Regions from separate parts of the Jejuibacter sp. L23 genome, predicted to be linked through region 2. Evidence: predicted binding sites of a transcription regulator. Region 2 holds the regulator's gene; each other region holds the start of a gene.

Region 1 (4,391 bases), 690 kb from region 2:
CACACTAACTGGCTTATCTTTAGGAATATATTTCACCCCGGCTTCATACTGCTTGCCGCGTGATGGATCGAATGCTTTACCGTCATATGAACGCCCGGAATTCGGTTCAAACGATTCGCTGTAGCTGAAGTACGGGGAAACGCCGTTATCAAACAGGTAGTTCAGACCGCCACGCCAGGTGAAGGCTTCATCGCGGTTAATATCATTGGAAGCGCTGGCATAGCTGGTTTTACGGGTATGTACGCTGGATTTAGCAAAATCATAGCGCCCACCCAGGGTCAGCACCCATTTATCCCATTCAGCCTGGTCCTGCACATACAGACCGGTCTGTTCCAGGCGGTTAACCACCTGATATTTATCCGCATACGGATAAATATTGGACGGCGTTACGCCGCGGCTACCGAGATCGAGCGGATCGGCATCGCCGTACTGGGCGTCTACATCGTTACGGCTGCGCAGATAATCCACCCCGGTCAGCAGCGTGTGGGCCACCGGGCCGGTATGGAATTTACTTTCCAGTTGGGTATCGACGCCGAAATTGGTCAGGTCTTCATCTGAACGCACATAGCTACGCTTCAGCATATTGCCCTGCCCCGTCATACCAAAGCCATAGACTGAACGATACAGGGTATGTACCCGCGAATAGCGTAGGTTCTGGCGTACGGTAAAGGTGTCGTTAAAGGCGTGCGCAAAGCTGTAGCCCACCATCTGCTGGCGGCGCTGCATTTTGTTGTCCGGATCGCCTTCGTTGTAGTCGGTCGGCAGCTTGTGCGAATGACCATCGGCATCCACATAGGGCACCACGGTGCCGGTGCGCGGCAACCAGCCGTAGTAACCGGCGTGCGGATCGCTCTGGAAGTTGCTCAGGAAGGTGAAGTCAGTTTTATCGTCCGGGCGCCAGCTAAAAGAGGGCGCAATGGCGTAACGGTTAGATTTAACGCGATCCTGCTGGGCATCCTGGCTGAAAGCCAGACCGGTTAAGCGGTATGAAAAGACGCCGTCATCGTCCAGGGCATCGCTAAAGTCAAAGCCGGTCTGCCACAGGTTACGTGAACCGGCCTTAAACTGAACTTCGCGCAGCGGTTCAGTGGTCGGACGCTTACTGACCATCGATATCACCCCGCCGGGGTTGCTGTTACCGTACAGTACCGATACCGGGCCGCGAATCAGCTCCGCGCGCTCCAGGAAATAGGGATCCATCGAGACTTCAGAGTAGTTATTCCCCTGTAAGCGCAGACCATCCAGATACTGGTTGGTGTTCACCGTAGAAGGCGAGGTAAAGCCGCGAATCGACACCACATCATAGGTACTGGAGCTGCCGCGGGTCGCAAATACGCCCGGCGTATAGCTTAACGCCTCTTTCACGGTCTGGGGCTGGCGCATATCCATCTCTTCGCGGGTCACCACGGAGATCGACTGCGGCACCTTCTCTATTGGGGTATCGGTTTTGGTACCGGTGGCGCTCTGTTTAGCCGCGATGGTCGGCGCCGGGCCCCAGGCGCTCTCCTGAGCGACGTTCGCCGCGTCGGCGGAAACAGTAATGGTATCTTCGGGTTTAGCCTCATCGGCGGCGAATGCCGGGGCAGTCACGCCGCCCAGCGCCGCGGCTATCAGTATGGCCAGTCGACAAACGGGAAGCTGAGCTGCCCGAACGGTGAAACAACGCGTCATGGTAAATTCTCTTAGTGAGAGGTGCCAGGTTGAACGAAAACGAGAATTATTATTATGACTGCGGATAATATGCGAAAGATTGCGCGTATATCAAGCGCCGCTCCGTCCTGGGGCCCTTGTCAGGTCGGGAAATAACCAGGCAAAGCACACGGTCATTTTGTACTGTGTGAAATGTTGCATTGATGTTCTGTATGACGTTATCGAAATGCGCCTGGTGTTAGCAAAAAAAATCCCCCGACTGGTCGGGGGATTTCGCTTTTTGCCAGTATTGTTCGGTTAGTCGCCGCCGAACATATCTTTAATCCAGCCGGCAACGCCGTCGCTCTTCTTCTCTTCCTGCTGCTGCTCCTGTTGCTGCTGCGGCGCAGTCTCAGCGTTATTGAACGGGTTGCGGGAATCCATCTCCTGCTGGCTCTGCTGGCAGAGGCCATCCGGATTGGTGGTCCAGACCGGAAGCGTTCGGTAACCGCCCGAGCACTGGAAGTTGCCCATATCATCCACGCCCATATCGACGATATCTTCCGGCGGCGTCAGGGTCAGCGGAATCGGCGACTGATCGCTCAGATAGCGCTGGTAGAGCGACATTGCACCGCTGGAGCCGTACAGATGGGTCGGCTGGTTGTTGTCGCGTCCCACCCAGGTAATCACTACCTCTTTACCGTCGATACCGGCAAACCAGGTATCGACCTGATTGTTGGTGGTACCGGTTTTACCCGCCAGGTTCAGACCCGGAAACTTCGCCCCCAGCGCATGGCCGGTGCCGCGTTTCATCACCTGCTGCATGGTGTAGAGCGTCAGATAGGCCCCCTGAGCCGGTACGGCGCGCTCTGCCTGCGGATAGCTCTGATACAGCGCGGTACCGTCTTCGGCAATCACCGAACGCAGTACCGACAGTTCCGCCCGGTTACCGCCGCTGGCGATAGTCTGGAACGCCTGGGCCACTTCTACCGGCGTCAGGTTCAGGGCGCCCAGCAGCATAGCCGGAACCGGATGCAGCTGATCTTTCGGCACCCCCAGTTTGGTCCAGGTTTCAGTGACCGCGGGCAGACCCAGCGACAGGCCCAGATTCACCGTCGGCACGTTCATCGAACGGGTTAGCGCATCCACCAGCATCACCTGGCCGCTAAAGCGACGGTTGTCGTTTTGCGGCGACCAGGTCTTGCCACCCGGCTGCGGTAGTGAGATCGGCGCATCGGCAATCCAGGTGTTGAGCCGGTACTTGTTCGGCTGACTCAGGGCCGTCAGATAGGTAGCCGGTTTTGCCAGCGAGCCGATAGAACGACGCGCCTGCATGGCGCGGTTATAACCGGCAAAGTTAGGATCGGAACCACCAACCATAGCGCGAACTTCACCGCTAAAGCGGTCGACCACCACCATCGCGGTTTCCAGATCGTCCAGCTTACGCTGCTTCTTGAGCGCCGGAATACCGTCGGTCACCGCTTTTTCTGCGGCATCCTGAGACACCGAGTCAAAGGTGGTGAAGATCTTCACGCCAGAGAGATCCTTAACCTTATCCCCCAGCTTGTCGTGCAGCTGCTGACGCACCATCTGCATAAAGGCAGGCTGCGGCGAAATCACGCCGCCGCGCGGCTGAACGCCCAACGGACGGGCGCTGAGCATGTCATACAGCTCCTGGTCGATAATCTTCTGCTGTTGCAGCAGTCGCAGCACCAGGTTACGGCGCTCCAGCGCCAGCTTCGGATTACGCCACGGGTTATACAGCGAAGCCCCTTTCACCATCCCCACCAGCAGCGCCTGCTGATCGAGGCTCAGCTCCTCTACCGGACGGCCGAAGTAATAAAGGCTGGCCAGCGGGAAACCGCGGATCTGGTCGTTACCGCTCTGGCCGAGATACACCTCGTTCAGGTACAGCTCCAGGATGCGATCCTTACTGTAACGGGCATCCATGATCAGCGCCATATAGGCTTCGTTAGCCTTACGCCACAGGGTGCGCTGGTTGGTCAGGAACAGGTTCTTCACCAACTGCTGGGTCAGAGTACTTCCCCCCTGCACCGCTTTACCCGCGGTTATATTGGCGAGAAAAGCGCGGCCAATGGAGTAGAGGCTGATGCCGTCATGCTCGTAGAAGTGGCGGTCTTCGGTGGCCACCAGGGTATCGACCAGCAGCTCCGGGAAGCCGCTGCGCGGCACGAACAGGCGCTGCTCGCCGTTGGGCGAAGAGAGCATGGTAATCAGCCGCGGATCCAGGCGGAAGAAGCCAAAATCGCGACCGGTTTCCATATTCTTGATGGATTCCAGACGATCGCCATCAAAGGTGAGGCGCGCGCGAATCTGCCCTTCTTTGCTGTCAGGGAAATCGAACGGGCGACGCAGCATCTCGATGCTGTTGCCCTTCACGGTGAACTCGCCAGGGCGGGTAATACGCGTCACCTGACGGTACTGCGTCCCTTCCAGTAGCTTCACCATCTCTTTTTCGCTGAAGGCCATATCGGGCTCAAGGTTCACCATGCGCCCATAGACCGCCGCTGGCAGTTGCCAGACTTTACCGTCAATACGACTGCGGATCTTCTGGTCCAGCCAGACGCCATAGGCGACAAACAGCACCAGCAGTACGATCATCAGCTTAACGAAAAACCAGATCCAACTGCGTTTACGGCGTGGCGGACGCCCCTTCTTTACCTTGCGCGACATGGGCGCCTCATCAAAATCGTCGTCATTATCATCATCGTCATACCGCTCATCGCGCAGGCGACGACGGC
Region 2 (4,391 bases):
CCGCGCGTACGCGCTCGCGGGTGCCTTTCACCATCGGTTTCGGCTCCGCGCTGACGCTGGCCACAGGCGCCTGGGGTTTTGCTGAAGTGGTCTGTGCAGGCAGGGCGGCGGAAACTTTCAACATACGCCGCAAAATGTCGGACGCGCTCTCGCCAATGTGCAGGGTGTGGCTGGCAATATAGCGATACAGCTCGTCATCAACTTCAATCGTTTTCATCTTAATCCAGTGCAATATCTTTCTGAATACAAGTCGTTGGGATTATAAAGACAAATCTCAACAGCGGATAGCGTCAAACCAGGATAGCGGCAAAAGTCGGAATTAACCGGAAATTGCCACCGCACGGCAGAATGCCGAACATGATACCCTAACCAGACGAACTCAAAAAAAGAACTTTGCGATGAAACTCAATACCCGCCTGCAAACTGCACAATCCAGGGACGACCATGCGCCCGTCGTCCTGATTCACGGCCTGTTCGGCAGCCTGGACAATCTTGGGGTGCTGGGACGCTCTCTGGTGCAAGATCGCACGGTGCTGCAGCTCGATCTGCGCAATCACGGTCTCTCCCCGCGAAGCGATAGCATGACGTACAGGGAAATGGCGCAGGACGTGCTGGATACTCTGGACGACTGTCAGCTTGATAAAGTGACGCTGATCGGCCACTCCATGGGCGGTAAAGTGTCGATGGCGCTGAGCGCCCTGGCTCCGGAGCGCATCGAACAACTGGTGATGATTGATATTGCACCGGTGGCCTACCCGGTGCGCCGCCATGATGCCATCTTCGCCGCTGTGCGCGCAGTGACCGACAGTGGCGTTACCCGCCGCCACGATGCCGCGGCGATAATGCGCGAACACATCGAGGAAGAAGGCGTTATCCAGTTCCTGCTGAAATCCTTCGCCAGCGGCGAGTGGCGCTTCAATGTGCCGGTGCTCTGGGATCAGTACGACAATATCACCGGTTGGGAGCCCACGCCCCCCTGGCCGCACCCGGCGCTGTTTATCCGCGGCGGCGATTCACCTTATATTCAGGCTTCCTCACAGGCGGAGATTGCCGCACAGTTCCCCCAGGCCCGCGCGCACGTCATCGCCGGTGCCGGACACTGGGTCCACGCGGAAAAACCCCAGGCGGTACTGCGGGCCATTGATCGCTTCCTTACTTCTGATTAAAAACCCATCGTCCGGTCGCCAGATACGCTCCAGGCGTTGGCGCACCGGATGGCACTAATGTATGATGGCGCGCTGTAAAAATCCGCTCCCGTAGCCTTTTCCCTGTCCAGCAGCAGCAAATCATGGCAAAAGAACAAACGGACCGCACGACGCTCGATCTCTTTGCGAACGAGCGCCGCCCGGGTCGACCCAAAACCAATCCGCTGTCGCGTGACGAGCAACTGCGCATCAACAAGCGCAATCAGCTCAAACGTGACAAAGTCCGCGGCCTGAAGCGCGTTGAGCTCAAACTCAATGCCGAGGCGGTGGATGCGCTCAATGAGCTCGCCGATGCGCGTAACATCAGCCGCAGCGAGCTTATCGAAGAGATTCTGCTGAGCCAGCTCGCCCAGCTCCGGGGCTAAGACCGCCCCTTACGCCGTCAGGTATGTTGCATACTGTGCACCCTGCGGCGAATAGCGGTTTCCGCACTCGAAGGGCTTCTGCTATGATTGCCCTATCCGTGGGCATTACGCAGCCACCATACTTTTTTAGATTCAAGAGGTTACTTTACTCATGGCAATCGTAGGCATTTTTTTCGGCAGCGACACCGGCAATACCGAAAATATCGCAAAAATGATTCAGAAACAGCTCGGTAAAGAAGTTGCTGAGGTGCATGATATTGCTAAAAGCAGCAAAGAAGACCTGGAAGGCTTCGATATTCTGCTGCTTGGTATCCCGACCTGGTACTACGGTGAAGCACAGTGTGACTGGGACGACTTCTTCCCCACGCTGGAAGAGGTAGACTTCAACGGTAAGCTGGTTGCGCTGTTTGGCTGCGGCGATCAGGAAGACTATGCGGAATACTTCTGCGACGCGCTGGGTACCATTCGCGATATTATCGAACCGAACGGCGCCACCATCGTGGGTCACTGGCCGACCGAAAGTTACCACTTCGAAGCGTCGAAAGGGCTGGCCGATGATGACCACTTCCTGGGTCTGGCTATCGATGAAGACCGTCAGCCGGAGCTGACCAACGAGCGCGTTGAGAAATGGGTTAAGCAGATCTCTGAAGAGCTGCATCTTGATGAAATCATCAACGCCTGATGATAAGTTGTTGCGGCGCGATCTGCGCCGCATTAATAGATATAACCGATAGTAATAATTGATACATTTCCTTAACTTTGCCCCACTAAGTTGTACAATAAGCCCGGTAAATTGGGCATCGGTGCCGTATCTGGCATAATTTTTCCCACTTTTTTATTCACATTTTTGCAGGTTGAACGCGGTTTTCATTTACCCTTCACGGTTCTATAATGAGACGCATTCATCTTTTTCATGAATTCTATGCAGTGCTCCAGAGGAGCTAAGTCATTAAGCAACAGGACATATTCCGCATGACTGACAACAATACCGCATTAAAGAAGGCCGGCCTGAAAGTCACGCTTCCCCGGTTAAAAATCCTGGAAGTGTTACAGGAGCCTGAAAATCACCATGTCAGTGCGGAAGACTTGTACAAGCGACTGATCGATATGGGTGAAGAGATTGGTCTGGCCACGGTTTACCGCGTGCTGAACCAGTTCGACGATGCAGGCATTGTCACCCGTCACAACTTCGAAGGCGGAAAGTCTGTTTTTGAGCTGACGCAGCAGCATCATCACGATCACCTTATCTGCCTGGATTGCGGCAAGGTGATTGAATTCAGCGATGATTCTATTGAAACTCGTCAGCGCGAGATCGCCACCCGGCACAATATCCGCCTGACCAACCACAGCCTCTACCTGTACGGCCACTGCGCTGAAGGAGACTGTCGGGAAGACGATGGCGCCCATGAGGCCAGCAAGAAGTAAGCGAGTCTACGCCACAGCCAAAAAAAACCGGAGATCGCTCTCCGGTTTTTTGTATAGAGAATAAAACCCCGGCGCAGAGGCCGGGGTTTTACTTATGGCGATTCAGGCGCGCAATATTAGCCGCCCATTTTCGCCCAGGTATCACGCAGTCCAACGGTGCGGTTAAATACCGGCTTATCGGCGCTGCTGGTCAGCCCATCAAGACAGAAGTAGCCTTCACGTTCGAACTGGTACGCATTTTCCGGCTGTGCCGCCTTCAGGCTCTGCTCGCCGTAGCCCTGCTTCACCACCAGCGATTCTGGGTTAACGGTAGAAAGGAAATCCTCCGCCGAGCCCGGGTTCGCCACGCTGAACAGACGGTCATAGAGGCGGATTTCAATGGGCAATGCGTGAGCGGCGCTGACCCAGTGAATCACCCCTTTCACCTTGCGGCCATCGGCCGGATCTTTGCTCAGGGTATCAGCATCGTAGCTACAGCGAATCGCGGTGATATTGCCATCGGCGTCTTTTTCCACCTCTTCGGCTTTGATCACATAGGCGTTACGCAGACGTACCTCTTTGCCCAGCACCAGACGCTTATACTGCTTGTTCGCTTCTTCACGGAAGTCAGCGCGATCGATCCAGATTTCACCGCTGAAAGGCACCTCGCGGTTACCCATCTCCGGACGGTTCGGATGATTCGGCATGGTCACCATCTCGCTCTGCCCCTGCGGGTAGTTGGTGATGATAAGCTTAACCGGATCGATAACCGCCATCGCACGCGGCGCATTCTCATTCAGATCTTCGCGAATGCAGGCTTCCAGCGACGCCATCTCAACGGTGTTGTCCTGCTTGGTCACGCCGATACGTTTGCAGAATTCGCGGATAGAGGCCGCAGTGTAGCCACGGCGACGCAGACCGGAAATGGTCGGCATACGCGGATCGTTCCAGCCTTCCACTATCTTCTCGGTCACCAGCAGATTGAGTTTACGCTTGGACATAATGGCGTATTCCAGATTCAGGCGCGAAAACTCGTACTGACGCGGATGAGCCGGAATGGTGATATTGTCCAGCACCCAGTCATACAGGCGGCGGTTATCCTGGAATTCCAGGGTACACAGCGAATGGGTGATCCCTTCCAGCGCATCGGAAATGCAGTGGGTGAAATCATACATCGGGTAGATGCACCACTTATTGCCGGTCTGGTGATGATCGGCAAATTTAATGCGGTACAGCACCGGATCGCGCATCACCATAAACGGCGATGCCATATCGATCTTCGCACGCAGGCAGGCGGTGCCCTCGGCGAATTCACCGGCACGCATCTTTTCAAACAGCGCCAGGTTCTCTTCCACGCTGCGATCGCGATACGGGCTGTTCTTGCCCGGCTCGGTCAGAGTGCCGCGGTATTCACGAA
Region 3 (4,391 bases), 910 kb from region 2:
CGCGGGATGTTCCTGATTGGCGCATTGCCCATTGTCCTGCTGCCCTATATCTGGTTTAAGGTACCGGAATCGCCGGTCTGGCTGGCGGCGCGCGAACGTAAAGAGAGCGCGGCGCTGCTGCCAACGCTACGCAGTCACTGGAAGCTCTGCCTGTATCTGGTGCTGGTCATGGCCTGCTTCAACTTCTTCAGTCACGGTACTCAGGATCTCTATCCCACCTTCCTGAAAGTGCAGCACGGTTTCGATCCCCATACCGTCAGTACCATTGCCATTTTCTACAATATCGCCGCCATGCTGGGCGGTATTCTGTTTGGCTCGGTGTCTGAGCGCATTGGTCGCAAGAAGGCGATGATGGTGGCCGCATTCCTGGCGTTGCCGGTACTGCCGCTCTGGGCCTTTTCCAGCGGCTCTTTTACCATCGGGCTGGGGGCTTTTCTGATGCAGTTTATGGTCCAGGGCGCCTGGGGCGTGGTACCGACCTGGCTGAATGAGCTGGTACCAGCTAATGCTCGTGCCGTACTGCCTGGCTTCGTTTACCAGTTGGGTAACCTGATTGCTTCGGTGAATGCGACGCTACAGGCGACCATCGCCGAACGCCACGGTGGCGATTATGGTCTGGCGATGGCCATTGTGGCCGGGACGGTGGCGATTCTTATCTGCCTGCTGGTGGCCTTTGGCCGGGAAACCCGGGGGATGGTGATTTCTGGCCAGCAGGGCGTAACCCCGGCGTCACGGCAGCACAGTCATTGACAGAGATCGGCCCATGTGGCTTCTGTGAGCTCCGCAAGCCGGGAAGGCGATATACGTACGGCGCTATGGATGGCGCCCGCGGCGGGGAGAACTTCAGCAAATTGTTGCAGGGAAACATCGCAGTAAATCGGTAGCGGATTCTCCAGCCCAAACGGGCAGACGCCCCCCACCGGATGGCCGGTCCAGGTCACCACTTCATCGCTGCTCAGCATCCGGGCCTTGGCGCCAAAAAAGGACTTTAGCTTCTTATTGTCGAGGCGAGCGTCTCCTTTCGCGACGACCAGTACCACATTGTCTTTTACTTTGAGTGAGAGTGTTTTGGCGATCTGCCCGGGCGTTACACCATGAGCGACGGCGGCCAGTGCGACAGTAGCGGTACTCTGATTCAGTTCAATGATTTCAATATCGGGGGCATTGTCGGCAAAAAACTGCCTAACGGATTGCAGGCTCATTAATCTTCTCCTGATAAATGCGCCTGATAATCTGTCACAGGGAGAGCGGGCTGTAAACCGCCAGGACTGCTATAGCGACCGGGAATTCAGAGCTTTCTGTATGTAGGGGATTATTTCAGGGTGCAGTCGCCGCACTGCTGGACACCGGGCAGTCGGTTGCGCTGGCAGCAGGTGCGGCGTACCAGCAGGCCGTCGCGCGGAACGACGGTGCGAAACAGCGGGTTATCGCGACCGCAGCTTAACTGTTTGCTGAAGAAGCAGCGCTGGCGCAGGGCATGATACTGTTCATCGCCCAGCAGGGAACGGATTTCGCCCAGGAACCAGTTCACCAGATAGCCGGTGTTGCTCCAGATTAGCTTGCCGCTAACGCCGCCGCTGTTTTCCAGAGCGCTGACGACCGGCAGAATGCCATCCATCCACAGTGATTCCAGGCGCTGCTCAAACGAGAGTGTCGTGAGTTGGCGATTTTCGCGAACGTGCAGATGGAAGTGGGCGACGCGGCCGGTTTCATGGAAGACGGCGTGTACGGCGTCAGGGGCGACTGACAGCGCTTTACCAGAATGGAACAGCGCCAGCATTAGTGGGGGCACCAGCAGGCCGATGTACCACTGCGCCCAGAGAGAGGCCAGTGGCTTATTCTGGCGCTGCGCATCCGGGTCGTTACGATAGATATGTTGCGCGTAGCTTGCCATCAGGGCTTCGAGGGTGGCAGGGCGGGACCATTCGCTCAGCGTCATTCCCTCTGCCGGAAGCTGGTCCAACAGAGTTATGGTCTCATTAAACCACGGGCGCTGTTCACTAAAGGCGGCACGAAGCGTTTCGGCCAGCGGCTGCATCCTGCCTGTCTGTTCCGGCAGCCAGATCCCCGGCTGCGCAATGTGCGTGCTCTGTAGTGACATAGGCGAATTGCCAATCTAAATGATAATGATTGCCAATCTTAATCATCGCTATAACCGATGGCAAGGGATTTCCTGGAAGGCATGCGTAGCATCAAAAAATGGTGATAGCAGAAGAAAAAAGTGGGCTGACAAATGAGAAATACTACCATATGATACTGGTTATCATTATCAATTGTTGGAATAGTCGATATGTTGCAACGGGGTCTGGAAAGCGGTTGGGCTGGCCTGTTTTCTGGCGTTCTGGTGGCGTCGGGGCTGATACTGGGCGATCTCTCGTTTGGCACCTGGCGGTTACTGATGGCGCTGGCGATGGTGGCGACCGTCGCGATGCTGTTCCACCGGCGGCTGCGCCACTATCTGCTGTTGCCATCCTGCATTGTCGTCGCGATGGGAATGGTGCCTGTGCTGATGCATAGCGCAGCGTTTTCCGGCCATTAGCGGGAAGGGCATGAAAAAGCGTTTGGATTTTGGGGAAATAAGAGAAAAATCAGGAAGAGACTGGTGCGAGGGGAGGGACTTGAACCCTCACGTCCGTAAGGACACTAACACCTGAAGCTAGCGCGTCTACCAATTCCGCCACCTTCGCACAGTTTGTCTGATGTGATATCGCCCGCGCAGTGGTGCGAGGGGAGGGACTTGAACCCTCACGTCCGTAAGGACACTAACACCTGAAGCTAGCGCGTCTACCAATTCCGCCACCTTCGCAGGTACTGCTAACGATATCTTGTGGTTGTTGGTGCGAGGGGAGGGACTTGAACCCTCACGTCCGTAAGGACACTAACACCTGAAGCTAGCGCGTCTACCAATTCCGCCACCTTCGCATCACAGCGCGAGAAATCTCGCAACCACGGGGGCGCATTCTAGATGTTTTATCGCCGTCGTCAACAGTTAATTATGTGCCGTCATGCTGAATGGTGCAAAAAGCGGCACATTGGGCAAAAAACGTTAACGGCGGGCGCCGCGGCCATATATGGCGCGATATACCTTAAAGCGTCCGTTCTGGGCCAGCACCTCGTGACTGCCGAAAACTTCGTCCAGCACATTCGGATATGGCAGGAAGGCGTTGGCGACAATTCTGAGCTCGCCGCCGCTGTTCAGGTGGCGTACGGAGTGACGGATGAGCTGACGAGCAGCTTCCAGGCTGGTTTCGCGCCCTTCGTGGAACGGCGGGTTGGAGAGGATGATATCGAAACGCCCCTGTACGTCGGACAACACATTACTGGCCAGTACGTTGCCTTCCAGACCGTTTGCAGCAAGCGTCGCGCGGCTGGCGGCCAGAGCCGGGGCCGAAACGTCACACAGGGTCAGACGCACTTTGGGGGAATGACGCGCCAGCGCAACGGCGAGTACCCCGGCGCCGCAGCCTACATCCAGCACTTTACCTTTGGTATGGGGCATAAAGGTGGAGAGTAGCAGTTGGCTGCCGCTGTCGAGCCCGTCGCGGCTGAAGACGCCGGGCAGGGTTTTGATGGTCATGCCGTCGTGGTGATACTCGCCCCACCAGGCTTCAGGGTCGAAAGCCGGGCGCGTTTCGAGCTGGCCATAGTAGAAGCCGCAGCGTCGGGCGCTGTCCACTTTATTCAAAGTCGCATAGTCCGCCAGCATCTGTTCGGCGCTGCGCACGCCGCTGCGGTTTTCCCCGACGATGAAAATATCGCATCCTTCCGGCAGCAGCGACAGCAGGTTCATTAGCTGATACTGGGCTTCGGGCTTGTTTTTGGGCCAGTAGTAGACCAGCGTATCGCTGTCGCCGATGGCATCGGCATCGGCCTGCAGGCCAAAACGGGCGCGATCATCCATCTGCGCGCTCAGTAGCTGCCAGTGGTGGTACTGCCAGGCGTACACCCGGCTCTGGGCCGTTTCGATCTGTGCTGGCAGGGTATCCTGGAGATCGCCTGCGAACAGCACGCGGCGGTGGGTAAAATCATCACTGTGGCGCAGCACGACTTCGCTTGCGGGGCACCAGGCGGACATAAAACGACTCCTTCTCATAGTTGGCCGGGGATTATAACCCCAACGCGCCGGAAGCGGCATCTGTTGGCGGGGATTCGATGAATTTGCTATATTTGCGGCCTTCTGGTGACTGGAGCAGATTTCGTGATGACATCCCGACGTGACAGGCAGCTCACGCAACTGGGGATCACCCAGTGGCGGCTTCGACGCCCCGCGGTGTTGCAGGGCGAAATCGCGCTCAGAATCCCCGAACATATCCGCCTGGTGATGGTGGCTGATAAGCCGCCCGCATTAACCGATCCCCTGATTCAGGACGTGCTGCGCGCGCTGATGCTAA

Evidence for each region. Region 2 encodes Fur, which represses iron uptake genes when iron is present. Its sites were predicted from a motif close to ATAATAATGAGAACNACTATCAA; they were not measured.
Region 1: the regulator Fur is predicted to act here: its motif matches at 1,705-1,727, upstream of fhuA (ferrichrome porin FhuA).
Region 3: the regulator Fur is predicted to act here: its motif matches at 2,251-2,273, upstream of fhuF (siderophore-iron reductase FhuF).

The regions. Positions count from the first base shown of each region.
Region 1 is NZ_CP138199.1:983,081-987,471, reverse strand. Features, by position in the region: gene fhuA (ferrichrome porin FhuA) at 1-1,671, opposite strand, end outside; gene mrcB (bifunctional glycosyl transferase/transpeptidase) at 1,948-4,391, opposite strand, start outside.
Region 2 is NZ_CP138199.1:1,677,179-1,681,569, reverse strand. Features, by position in the region: gene seqA (replication initiation negative regulator SeqA) at 1-217, opposite strand, end outside; gene ybfF (esterase) at 399-1,166, shown strand; gene ybfE (LexA regulated protein) at 1,289-1,570, shown strand; gene fldA (flavodoxin FldA) at 1,722-2,252, shown strand; gene fur (ferric iron uptake transcriptional regulator) at 2,543-2,995, shown strand; gene glnS (glutamine--tRNA ligase) at 3,112-4,391, opposite strand, start outside.
Region 3 is NZ_CP138199.1:768,193-772,583, forward strand. Features, by position in the region: gene SCU88_RS03555 (MFS transporter) at 1-750, shown strand, start outside; gene SCU88_RS03560 (YbaK/EbsC family protein) at 744-1,202, opposite strand; gene fhuF (siderophore-iron reductase FhuF) at 1,313-2,101, opposite strand; gene SCU88_RS03570 (DUF1435 family protein) at 2,291-2,539, shown strand; tRNA gene SCU88_RS03575 (tRNA-Leu) at 2,601-2,687, opposite strand; tRNA gene SCU88_RS03580 (tRNA-Leu) at 2,720-2,806, opposite strand; tRNA gene SCU88_RS03585 (tRNA-Leu) at 2,836-2,922, opposite strand; gene rsmC (16S rRNA (guanine(1207)-N(2))-methyltransferase RsmC) at 3,047-4,075, opposite strand; gene SCU88_RS03595 (DNA polymerase III subunit psi) at 4,202-4,391, shown strand, end outside.